Regions from separate parts of the Methylibium petroleiphilum PM1 genome, predicted to be linked through region 2. Evidence: predicted binding sites of a transcription regulator. Region 2 holds the regulator's gene; the other holds the start of a gene.
What was found. The regulator sigma-54, encoded in region 2, starts transcription at its own class of promoters, with help from an activator protein. The targets are predictions, from matches to a motif close to TGGCANGNAANCTGCTTT.

Region 1 (5,258 bases), 920 kb from region 2:
CAGGGACCCCACTGGCCTCGAGCCGGTCGACGGCCTGCGTGAAGCAGGCGTCTGCGCGCACCGGCCCCAGCAGTTCGGCGAGTGCCACGTACATCACGTTGATCAGCAGCGTGCCATGGCCGCCGGCCGGCCAGTCGCCATCGAGCGTGCTCACCTGCCCGCTCCACCACAGCGAGGCCGCGTGCTGCTGGGGCCGCGGCAGGCTGGCAGCGTGGCGGATCAGCGCGCGGCGCACGCGCGCCGGCGTCAGGCCGACCGGCAGGTCGCGAGAGAGCTGGGCCTCGATCGCCGCGAAGAAGGCCTGCAGGGCCGCCACCCCCTCGCCCAGCCGCGGCGCCACCGGCGCGACGGAGCCCGGTGGCAGGCTGCCCGGCTCGGTGGACTCGAAGGGTTGCGAGGACAGTGGATCGTCCGGCAGGCGCCGCGGGTCGCTCTGCAGCGCGCGGAAGATCCTGAGGTGCAGTTCGGCTTCCTTGCCGGCCAGGCCGAAGCCGTCGGCGATCTGCCGGCAGTAGCGGCTCAGGCCGAGGAACAGCGCGCCGCGCCCCTGGAACTGCTGGCACCACAGCATCACCGCGTCGCGCACGCGCGGCGCCTCCAGGTACTCGGCCAGCGCGTGCGCCAGCGCACGCCGCACGGTGACCGGGTCGTTGTCGCGGCTCGCCATCGTCGACGCACCGCCGCTCATCGCTTGCCCCGGTGCACCGCGTCCTGCTGGAACTCGGGGTAGCCGATCTCGTAGTGTTCGGTGAAATCGAGGCCGCGCTGCTCGTCGAGCGTGCTGGCACGCAGACCCACGCCGCGGGCCAGCAGCCAGTACATCAGCAGCGCGGTGCCGAAGGACCACGCGAAGGCGACGCCGCAGCCGATCGCCTGCACGCCGAGCTGCCGCAGGTCGAACATCGCGTCGTGCTTGAACAGCCCGGCCGCCAGCGTGCCCCAGACGCCGCCGACCGCGTGCACCGAGACGGCCCCGACCACGTCGTCGATCCGACCCGCCTCGAGCAGCCAGCCGGCCAGCACGCTCAGCCCGCCGGCCACGAAGCCGGTGAGCAGCGCGTAGGCCGGCTCCATCACGTGGCAGCCGGCGGTGATGCCCACCAGGCCGGCGATGCTGCCGTTGACGGCCGCGGTCATCAGCACCGGCTGGCGGCCGAGCGCCAGCACCGCCAGCGCGCCGATCGCGCCCGCCGCGCCGGCCAGGTGGGTGTTGAGCACGATCTTGCCAATGCCCACCGTGGCCGCGGCGGTGCTGCCGCCGTTGAAGCCGAACCAGCCCAGCCACAGGATGAACCCACCGAGCGCGACCGAGGTGAGGTTGTGGCCGAGCATCGGGCGCGCCTCGCCGTTGGGTCCGAAGCGTCCGAGCCGGGGCCCGATCACCAGGATGGCAGCGAGTGCCGACCAGCCGCCCACCGAGTGCACGACGGTCGATCCGGCGAAGTCGATGAAGCCCATCTCGCGCAGCCAGCCCTGGCCGGAGAACAGCGAGCCCCAGGCCCAGGACCCGAACACCGGGTAGATGAGCCCGGTGATGAGCACGGAGCTGACGATGTAGGCCCAGAAACGCGCACGCTCGGCGATCGCGCCGCTGACGATGGTGGCCGCCGTGGCGGCGAACATCATCTGAAAGAACAGCAGCCCGTAGTCGGCCTCGGGCATCGCGTGCGGCAGGAAGCGGTCGGTGCCGATCCAGCCGCTGGCATTGGCGCCGAACATCAGGCCGAAGCCGACGGCCCAGTAGGCGACCGCGCCGAAGCACGTGTCGCAGTAGTTCTTCATGATGACGTTGATCGCGTTCTTGGCGCGGCTCATGCCGCTCTCGAGCAGCGCGAAGCCGGCCTGCATGAAGAACACCAGGGCGCCGGCGGCCATCATCCAGACCATGTCGGTCCCGGACTTCAGCTGTTCGATCGTCGTGGGGTCGGCGGCGTGGGAGGCGGCCGCGAGGCTCGCGAGCAGGACGGCGCACGCGAAAGGACGCGCGGCCCGACGGACAGCAGGTTTCAAGACAGATTCCCAACGTTCTGGTGACGCGGCAACGTGGCAAGACACATGCCATCGCGTTCGCCGGCGAGCGGACTCCCATGCGACGCATCGGCCGCGTGACGGACTGCTCAGTCCGCGCTCACCTCGACCAGGCAGTCGTAGAAGCTCGGGGCCCGACCGAGGTCGGTGAGCTTCTGGTGGGTGACTTCGTTCACGTTGCTGCCGCGCACACCGAGCTTGCGCCACCAGATGCCCAGGCCGTTGACCACGCCGGGGCGCGCCCGCTCGCTGAGCACGGCCTTGCACCAATACTGGCCACGCTCGTTGAAGACACGCACCAGCGCACCATCGTGGATGCCGCGCGGCGCCGCGTCGCCCGGGTGGATCTCCAGCACCGGCTCGCCCTCGATGTCCCGCAGGCTCTTCACGTTGACGAAGCTGGAGTTGAGGAAGTTGCGCGCCGGCGGCGAGATCATCGCCAGCGGATAGGCCGCGGCGAGCGCGGGCGTGCTCTGCGCCGACTCGTGGTTAGGCACGTGGTCGGGCACGCCCCAGCCGGGCGCGTCGATGCGGCAGCGCCCGCTCGGCGTGGGGAAGCCGCCGTGGGCGAACGGCGCCTCGGGCAGTGGCAGCTGGACCCAGCCGCGGGCCCGCAGCTCGTCGAAGTGGACATGGTGGCCGAAGGCCTGGCGGGCGATCGCCTCGTCGCTGTCGCCGAAGCAGGGTTCGTCATAGCCCATGCGCGCGGCAAGGCGCCGGAAGATCTCGGTATTGGGCAGCGCCTCGCCCAGCGGCGCGACCGCCGCTTCGTTGATCAGCACCGAGGTGTGGCCGTAGCTGCGGTGCACGTCCAGGTGCTCGAGCTGCGTGGTCGCGGGCAGCACGAAGTCGGCGTGGTCTGCGGTGTCGGTGAGGAAGTGCTCCAGCACCACGGTGAACAGATCCTCGCGCGCGAAGCCCCGCACGACCTGGGGTGATTCGGGCGCCACCGCGACGGGATTGCTGTTGTAGACCACCAGCGCCTCGATCTTCGGGCCGAAGCCGGCCGAGCTCTCGTGCAGCAGGTCGTCGCCGATGGTGCTCATGTTGATCGTGCGCGGGCGGCGCGCGCCCAGCAGCTCGGGCCGCTGCAGAGCGCCGTGATCGATCGGGTACCAGCCGCTGCTCGACAGCAGCAACCCGCCGGCGCGATGCCGCCAGGCGCCGACAAGGCAGGGCAGCGTGGCGACCAGGCGCACCGCGTTTCCGCCTCCATGCACGCGCTGCATGCCGTAGTTGAGGCGGATCGCGGCCGGGCGCGTGCTGCCGTAGTCGCGCGCCAGGCCACGCACCTGCTCGGCGTCCACGCCGCAGACGGCGGCGGTGCGCTCGGGCGTCCAGGCAAGCGCCTTCTCGCGCAGCGCCGGCCAGCCCTCGGTGTGGCGGTCGATGTAGTCGTGGTCGAGCCAGTCGTTGACGATCAGCTCGCGCATCAGGCCGAGCACCAGCGCACCGTCGGTACCCGGCAGCAGCGCAAGGTGCTGGTGGCACTTGTCGGCGGTCTCGGAGCGGCGCGGATCGATGCACACCAGCTTCGCGCCGGCGCGCTTGGCAGCCTGGGCGTAGGTCCAGAAGTGCAGGTTCGACGCAATGCTGTTGCTGCCCCAGATCAGGATCAGCTTCGCCTCGGCGAAGTGCTCCACGTGCATGCCAACCTTGGCTCCGTAGCTCGCCGTCAGCGCTTCGCCGCCGGCGCTGGCGCAGATGGTGCGGTCGAGCAGCGAGGCCCCCAGGCGGTGGAAGAAGCGCGCGGCCATGCTCTCGCCCTGCACCAGACCCATCGTGCCGGCATAGCTGTATGGCACGATGGCCTGCGGGTCGCGCGCGGCGATCGCCTGCAGGCGCGTCGCGATGGCGTCCAGCGCTTCGGTCCAGCCGACCTGCTCGAAGCGCCCGGCGCCCTTGGGTCCGACGCGCCGCAGCGGGTGCAGCACGCGCTCGGGGTGGTAGGTGCGCTCGGGATAGCGCGAGACCTTGGTGCACAGCGCGCCGTGCGTGGTCGGGTGGTCGGCATCGCCCTGGACCTTGACCGCGCGGCCGTCGCGCACCGTGACGCGCAGCGCGCAGGTGTCGGGGCAGTCGTGCGGGCAGGCGCCGCGCACGCTGCGGGTCAGCCCGCCGTCGCCTTCCACTTGCCGTCCACCTTGCAGAGCTGCTGCTCGCTGCGGGCGCTGAGTGCCTTGTGCCGGTTCTCCATCACCACCACGCGGCAACCGGCGCGCTCGCCCTCGCGCGCCGTGACACTCCCCTCGCTGCCGCTGCGTTCGTTGCGCCAGGTCACCGGCACGCCCAGTTCGGGCGCGACCAGTGCCTGCGTGACGGCGGCGCGGTAAAGCTTGAAGTCCTGCTCGTTGAAGCGGCTGATCGGCGTGTTGCGCAGGAAGCCGTAATTGGCGACCTGGGCCAGCGCCGCACTGCCGGCGGCCAGCGCCCCGAACGCCACGGCGGCACCGACAAAGCTTCGTCCTCTCATCGCGGTCCTCCCTGCCGCCCGCATCTCGGCCGGCCCGGCATGGAGTGTGCCTCGTGCCGGCCGAGGCTGCAGAACGACCCTGCCGCGGCTGCGTCGCCGGGCGCGGCATTACCATGCCGAAGTGGAATCTTCGCCCGCTGGGGAGACGCCGATGCAGTTGATCGAATCCATCCTCGCCGACAGTGCCGCGGTCACCGCGATCCGCCGAGACCTGCACGCCCACCCCGAGCTGTGCTTCGAGGAGCGCCGCACCGCGGACGTGATCGCCCGCGCCCTGGGTGACTGGGGCATCCCGGTGCACCGCGGGCTGGGCACGACCGGCGTGGTCGGCATCGTCAAGAATGGCTCGTCAGACCGCGCGATCGGCCTGCGTGCGGACATCGACGCGCTGCCGATCACCGAGCACAACACCTTCCCCCACGCCAGCCGCCACGCCGGCAAGATGCACGCCTGCGGCCACGACGGTCACACCGCGATGCTGCTCGCGGCCGCCCAGCATTTTTCCAGGCACCGGCATTTCGACGGCACCGTCTACCTGATCTTCCAGCCGGCCGAGGAAGGCGGCGGCGGCGCGCGCGAGATGATCAAGGAGGGCTTGTTCGAGCGCTTCCCGATGGAGGCGGTGTTCGGCGCGCACAACTGGCCCGGGCTGAAGGTCGGCCAGTTCGCGCTGAAGACCGGTCCGGTGTTCGCGAGCAGCAACGAGTTCCGCATCACCATCCAGGGCAAGGGCGCGCACGCGGCGATGCCTCATCTC
Region 2 (5,258 bases):
CCGGTGTCCCGGTGGCGCCCGCGGCCTCGGGTCCGGCCACCGGCACGGCACGGCCGGCGCCCGACGGCCGTGACCCGGCCGCGATCCTCGGCGGCGGCCCGGCCCGGCCCGGCCCGGACCTGTCCACCACCGGCGCGTCCGAGGCGTTTGTCTATTTCGTGCAGGTCGGCGCCTACGCGCGCACCGAGGAAGCCGAGGCCCAGCGCGCCAAGCTGGCGATCCAGGGCTTCGAGTCCAAGATCACCGAGCGCGAGCAATCGGGCCGGACGATGTACCGTGTGCGCGTCGGCCCGTTCGTGCAGCGCGCCGAGGCCGAGAAGGTGAAGGAAACGCTGGACGGCGCCGGCATGGTGTCGGCGCTGGTGCGGGTGCAGAAATGAACTTCGCGGCGTGGGGACGACTCCACCGCTGCGTCTGTCTGAACGCTGAAAGGATGCTCATGAACCGTCGTGACTTCACGACCCTGTCGCTGGCCACCACCTGCGTCGGACTGCTGCCGGCCTTCGGCCACGCCCAGGGCGGTCCGGTCGAGGGCAAGGACTACGTGAAGCTGTCGCAGCGCCAGCCGACGCAGGACCCGAAGAAGCTCGAGGTCGTGGAGTTCTTCTGGTACGGCTGCCCGCACTGCCACGCCTTCGAGCCGATGCTCGAAACCTGGGTCAAGAAGCTGCCGCCGGACATCACCTTCCGGCGCCTGCCGGTCGCCTTCCGCGAGGTGCCGTTCGTGCTGCACCAGAAGCTGTACTTCGCGATCGAGGCCCTGGGGCTGGTCGACACCCTGCACCGCAAGGTCTTCACCGCGATGCACGTCGAACGCAATCCGCTGAACACGCCCGAGGCGATCGGCGACTTCGTGGCGAAGAATGGCGTCGACAAGGCCAAGTTCCTCGACGTGATGAACTCGTTCTCGGTGCAGACCAAGGCCCGCCAGGCCGCCGCGCTGTCGGCCGGCTACAAGATCGACGGCACGCCGGCGATCGGCATCAACGGGTCCTACTACACCTCGGGTTCGCTGGCCGGCAGCAACGACCGCGCGCTGGCGATCACCGACCACCTGATCGCGCAGATCCGCAAGGGCGGCTGACCCTCGTTTGGCGTCGACGCGACAGCGGCCGCCGGAGCGGCGGCCGGCCGTGGCAAGCGGTCGAACTCACCCTAGAATCGGCAGCAAGATTCATGCCGATTCCCTCCATGTCCGCTCCGACCCCCTATCCTGCATCGCGGTGCACCTTGCTGGCGCAGCCTGTTTGCCGGGCCGTCCTGGCGGTGCTGGGGCTGGCCCTGCTGCCGGCCTTCGCCGCCGAAAAGGCTGACCGCACCCAGCCGCTGGCCTTCACTGCCGACTCGGCCCGGGTCGACGAGGTCAAGCAATTGAACATCCTGTCGGGCAACGTCGAGATCACCAAGGGCAGCATCGTCATCCGCGCCGACCGCGTGGAGGTGCGCCAGAGTCCCGAGGGCTACCAGTCCGCGGTGGCGACCGGCTGGCCGAACAAGCGTGCCTACTTCCGCCAGAAGCGCGGCAGCAACGACGAGTACATCGAGGGCGAGGCCGAGCGCCTCGAGTACGACGGCCGCGGCGACACCGTGCGGCTCGTGAACCAGGCCGTGCTGCGGCGCTTCCGCGGCAGCACGCTGGCCGACGAAGTGGCCGGCAACACCATCTCCTACGACAACGTGACCGAGGTCTTCCAGGTGCTCGGCGGCCCGGCCTCCGCGGCCGCGCCAGGCCGGGTGCGCGGCGTGCTGACGCCGCGCGAGAACCCGGCTTCTGCGCCCAACTCCGGGGCGGGGACGCGGCCATGAACACGGCGATGGCGAGCCGCCTGGAGGCTCGCGGACTGCAGAAGAGCTACGGCGCCCGCAAGGTCGTCAAGGACGTGCACCTGGCCGTTGCGGCCGGCGAGGTGGTGGGCCTGCTGGGCCCGAACGGCGCCGGCAAGACCACCAGCTTCTACATGATCGTGGGCCTGGTGCGCGCCGACGCCGGCGAGATCCGCATCGACGGCGCGCCGATCGAGCGCCTGCCGATCCACCAGCGCTCGCGCCTCGGGCTGTCCTACCTGCCGCAGGAAGCCTCGATCTTCCGCAAGCTCACCGTCGAGGAGAACATCCGCGCGGTGCTGGAGCTGCAGTTCGACGAGCGCGGCAAGGCCTACACCAAGGCACGCATCGACGAGCTGCTCGACGGCCTGCTGCACGACCTGTCGATCGACAAGCTGCGCGACAGCCCGGCACCGGCACTGTCGGGCGGCGAGCGGCGGCGCGTCGAGATCGCCCGCGCGCTGGCCACGCAGCCGCGCTTCATCCTGCTCGACGAGCCGTTCGCCGGCGTCGATCCGATCGCGGTGATCGAGATCCAGCGAATCATCGGCTTCCTCAAGAGCCGCGGTATCGGCGTGCTGATCACCGACCACAACGTGCGCGAGACCCTGGGCATCTGCCACCGCGCCTACATCATCAGCGAAGGACGCGTGCTGGCCGAAGGCACCCCCGAGCAGATCGTCGAGAACGCCGACGTCCGCAAGGTCTACCTCGGCGAGCACTTCAGGATGTGATGAAGCCTTCCCTGCAGGTCCGTTTTTCGCAGCATCTGGCGCTCACGCCGCAGCTTCAGCAGTCGATCCGGCTGCTGCAGCTTTCCACGCTCGAGCTTCACCAGGAAGTCGAGCAGATGCTGGAGCAGAACCCCTTCCTCGAAGTGGAGGAAGATGCGCCGACCCCGTTCGACGCGCCGGTGGAGCGCGCCACGGCCACGGAGCGCCAGGCCGATGACGCCTGGGAGGGCTCGGGGTCCGAGGTGGCCGCCGACCCCGAGCCGGTCGCGGTGGATGCGGCCGAGTTCGGCACCACCGAGCGCGAGGACTGGGAGAACGGCACCGAGCGCGAGGACTTCGACGGCATCCGCGAGACGCCCGGCAAGGCCGGCAACAACGACAGCGACGAGTTCGACCCCATGGAGCGCAGCAGCGCCGGGGTGAGCCTGCAGGACCACCTGCGCGACCAGTTGCGCGGCATGCGCCTGAGCGACGAGGACCGCGGCGCGGTGATGGTGCTGATCGAATCGCTCGACGAGGACGGCTACCTGGCCGACCCCCTGGAAGAGATCGCCCAGCGCCTGGCCGGCGACGAGGACGACATCGCGGTCGAGGAGCTGCTCGACCGCCTGCGCTGCGCGCTGAAGTGGCTGCACAACCTGGAGCCGCTGGGCGTCGGTGCGCGCGACCTGTCGGAGTGCCTGACGCTGCAGCTGCGGGCCGGACCGCGCTGCGAGGCGCAGATGATCGCGATCCTGATCTGCAAGTACCACCTCGAGTTGCTGGCGCGGCGCGACGGCAAGAAGCTGATGGCGGCCACCGGCGCCGACGAGGAGCTGCTGAAGGCCGCGCAGGCGCTGATCGTGCGCTGCGAGCCCAAGCCCGGCCGGCCCTTCACCAAGGCCGAGGCCAACATCATCGTGCCCGATGTCATCGTGCAGAAGGCCGGCCGCGGCTGGCGCGTGGTGCTCAACCCCGACGTGATGCCCAAGCTGCGCATCAACGACCTCTACGCCCAGGCCATCAAGCAGCAGCGGGGCGCGCGCACCGAATCGGGCGCGGGCCTGAGCTCGCGGCTGCAGGAGGCGCGCTGGTTCATGAAGAACATCCTGCAGCGCTTCGACACCATCCAGCGCGTGTCGCAGGCCATCGTCGAGCGGCAGAAGGCCTTCTTCAGCCACGGCGCGATCGCGATGAAGCCACTGGTGCTGCGCGAGATCGCCGACGAGCTGGGTCTGCACGAGTCGACCATCTCGCGCGTGACCACCGCCAAGTACATGTCCACGCCCTACGGCACCTTCGAGCTGAAGTATTTCTTCGGCTCCTCGCTCAACACCGAGGCCGGTGGCAATGCGTCGAGCACCGCGGTGCGTGCGCTGATCAAGCAGCTGGTCAGTGCCGAGGATGCCAAGAAGCCGCTGTCGGACAGCCAGCTCAGCAGCATGCTGGAAGAGCAGGGCATCCAGGTGGCGCGCCGCACGGTGGCGAAGTACCGCGAGGCGCTGAAGATCGCGCCGGCCAACCTGCGGCGCACGATGATGTAACGACGAGGTCTCGGGCCCGAACCGGCAACAAGACCCGGCGCCCCGCCCGGTGTCGACCGAGGCGCGAGCGCAACCCTCGAACCCCTCTGCACGCATGAACGTCGCCCTTCCGCCCGACGCCCCGTCGTCCTCCTTGTTCCTCCCCTGCGCGGCCGGCGTCGAGGCGCTGCTCGCCGACGAGGTGGCCCGGCTGCTGCCGGGCGCGGCGGCGCAGACGCAGCGCGGCGGCGTGATGGTGCGCGGCGGCCCGCGCGAGGCGATGGCACTCAACCTGGGCAGCCGGCTCGCCCAGCGCGTGCTGTGGCAGGTGGCCGATGCGCCCTACCGCAGCGAGGACGACCTGTACGCGTTGGCCCGCAGCCCGCGCTGGCCCGACTGGATCACGCCGACGCAGACCCTGAAGGTGGACGTGACCGCGCAGCGCGCGCCGCTCAAGAGCCTGAACTTCGCCGCGCTGCGCATCAAGGACGGTGTCTGCGACGCGATGCGCGACGCGCTCGGCGCGCGCCCGAGCGTCGACACCCGCCGCCCCGACCTGCCGCTGCTGCTGCACCTAGCGCCCGAGCACGCCACGCTGTATGTCGACACCTCGGGCGAGGCGCTGTTCAAGCGCGGCTGGCGCGAGGACCAGGGCGAGGCGCCACTGAAGGAGACGCTGGCTGCCGCGATGCTGGCCGCCGCCGGCTGGCAGGGCCGCGAGGCCGACGGCCCGCTGCTCGACCCGGTGTGCGGCTCCGGCACGATCGCGATCGAGGCGGCGCAGATCGCCTGCGGCATTGCCCCCGGCTCGCTGCGGCGCTTCGCGTTCGAGCGCCTCGGGCCGTTCCGCGACGCCGGCACCCAGCGTGCCTGGCGCGAGCTGCGCGAGGCCGCGCGGGCGGCCGTGCATGCCAGCGCGGTGCCCATCTTCGCCGGCGACGTGGCCTTCCGCATGACCGATTTCGCGGCGCGCAACGCGGCACGCGCCGGCGTCGCTGCCGCGATCGAGCTGAAGACGGTCGACGCGCTGCAGCGCGCCGCCCCCGCCGAACGCGGCACGCTGATGCTCAACCCGCCCTATGGCGAGCGCATCGACCCCAAGGGCTCACGCGGCGACGGGGCCGGACGGCGCCTCGGCCCACGAGTTCTTCACCCGCCTCGCCACCCACTGGAAGCGCGCCTACCCGGGCTGGACCGC

Region 1: the regulator sigma-54 is predicted to act here: its motif matches at 2,044-2,061, upstream of MPE_RS15590 (ammonium transporter).

Annotation. Positions count from the first base shown of each region.
Region 1 is NC_008825.1:3,283,716-3,288,973, forward strand. It holds gene MPE_RS15585 (hypothetical protein) at 1-688, opposite strand, end outside; gene MPE_RS15590 (ammonium transporter) at 685-2,010, opposite strand; gene MPE_RS15595 (molybdopterin-containing oxidoreductase family protein) at 2,118-4,160, opposite strand; gene MPE_RS15600 (hypothetical protein) at 4,139-4,501, opposite strand; gene MPE_RS15605 (M20 aminoacylase family protein) at 4,653-5,258, shown strand, end outside.
Region 2 is NC_008825.1:154,594-159,851, reverse strand. It holds gene MPE_RS00750 (SPOR domain-containing protein) at 1-380, shown strand, start outside; gene MPE_RS00745 (thiol:disulfide interchange protein DsbA/DsbL) at 440-1,084, shown strand; gene lptA (lipopolysaccharide transport periplasmic protein LptA) at 1,192-1,806, shown strand; gene lptB (LPS export ABC transporter ATP-binding protein) at 1,803-2,558, shown strand; gene MPE_RS00730 (RNA polymerase factor sigma-54) at 2,558-4,081, shown strand; partial or broken gene MPE_RS00725 (THUMP domain-containing class I SAM-dependent RNA methyltransferase) at 4,176-5,258, shown strand, end outside.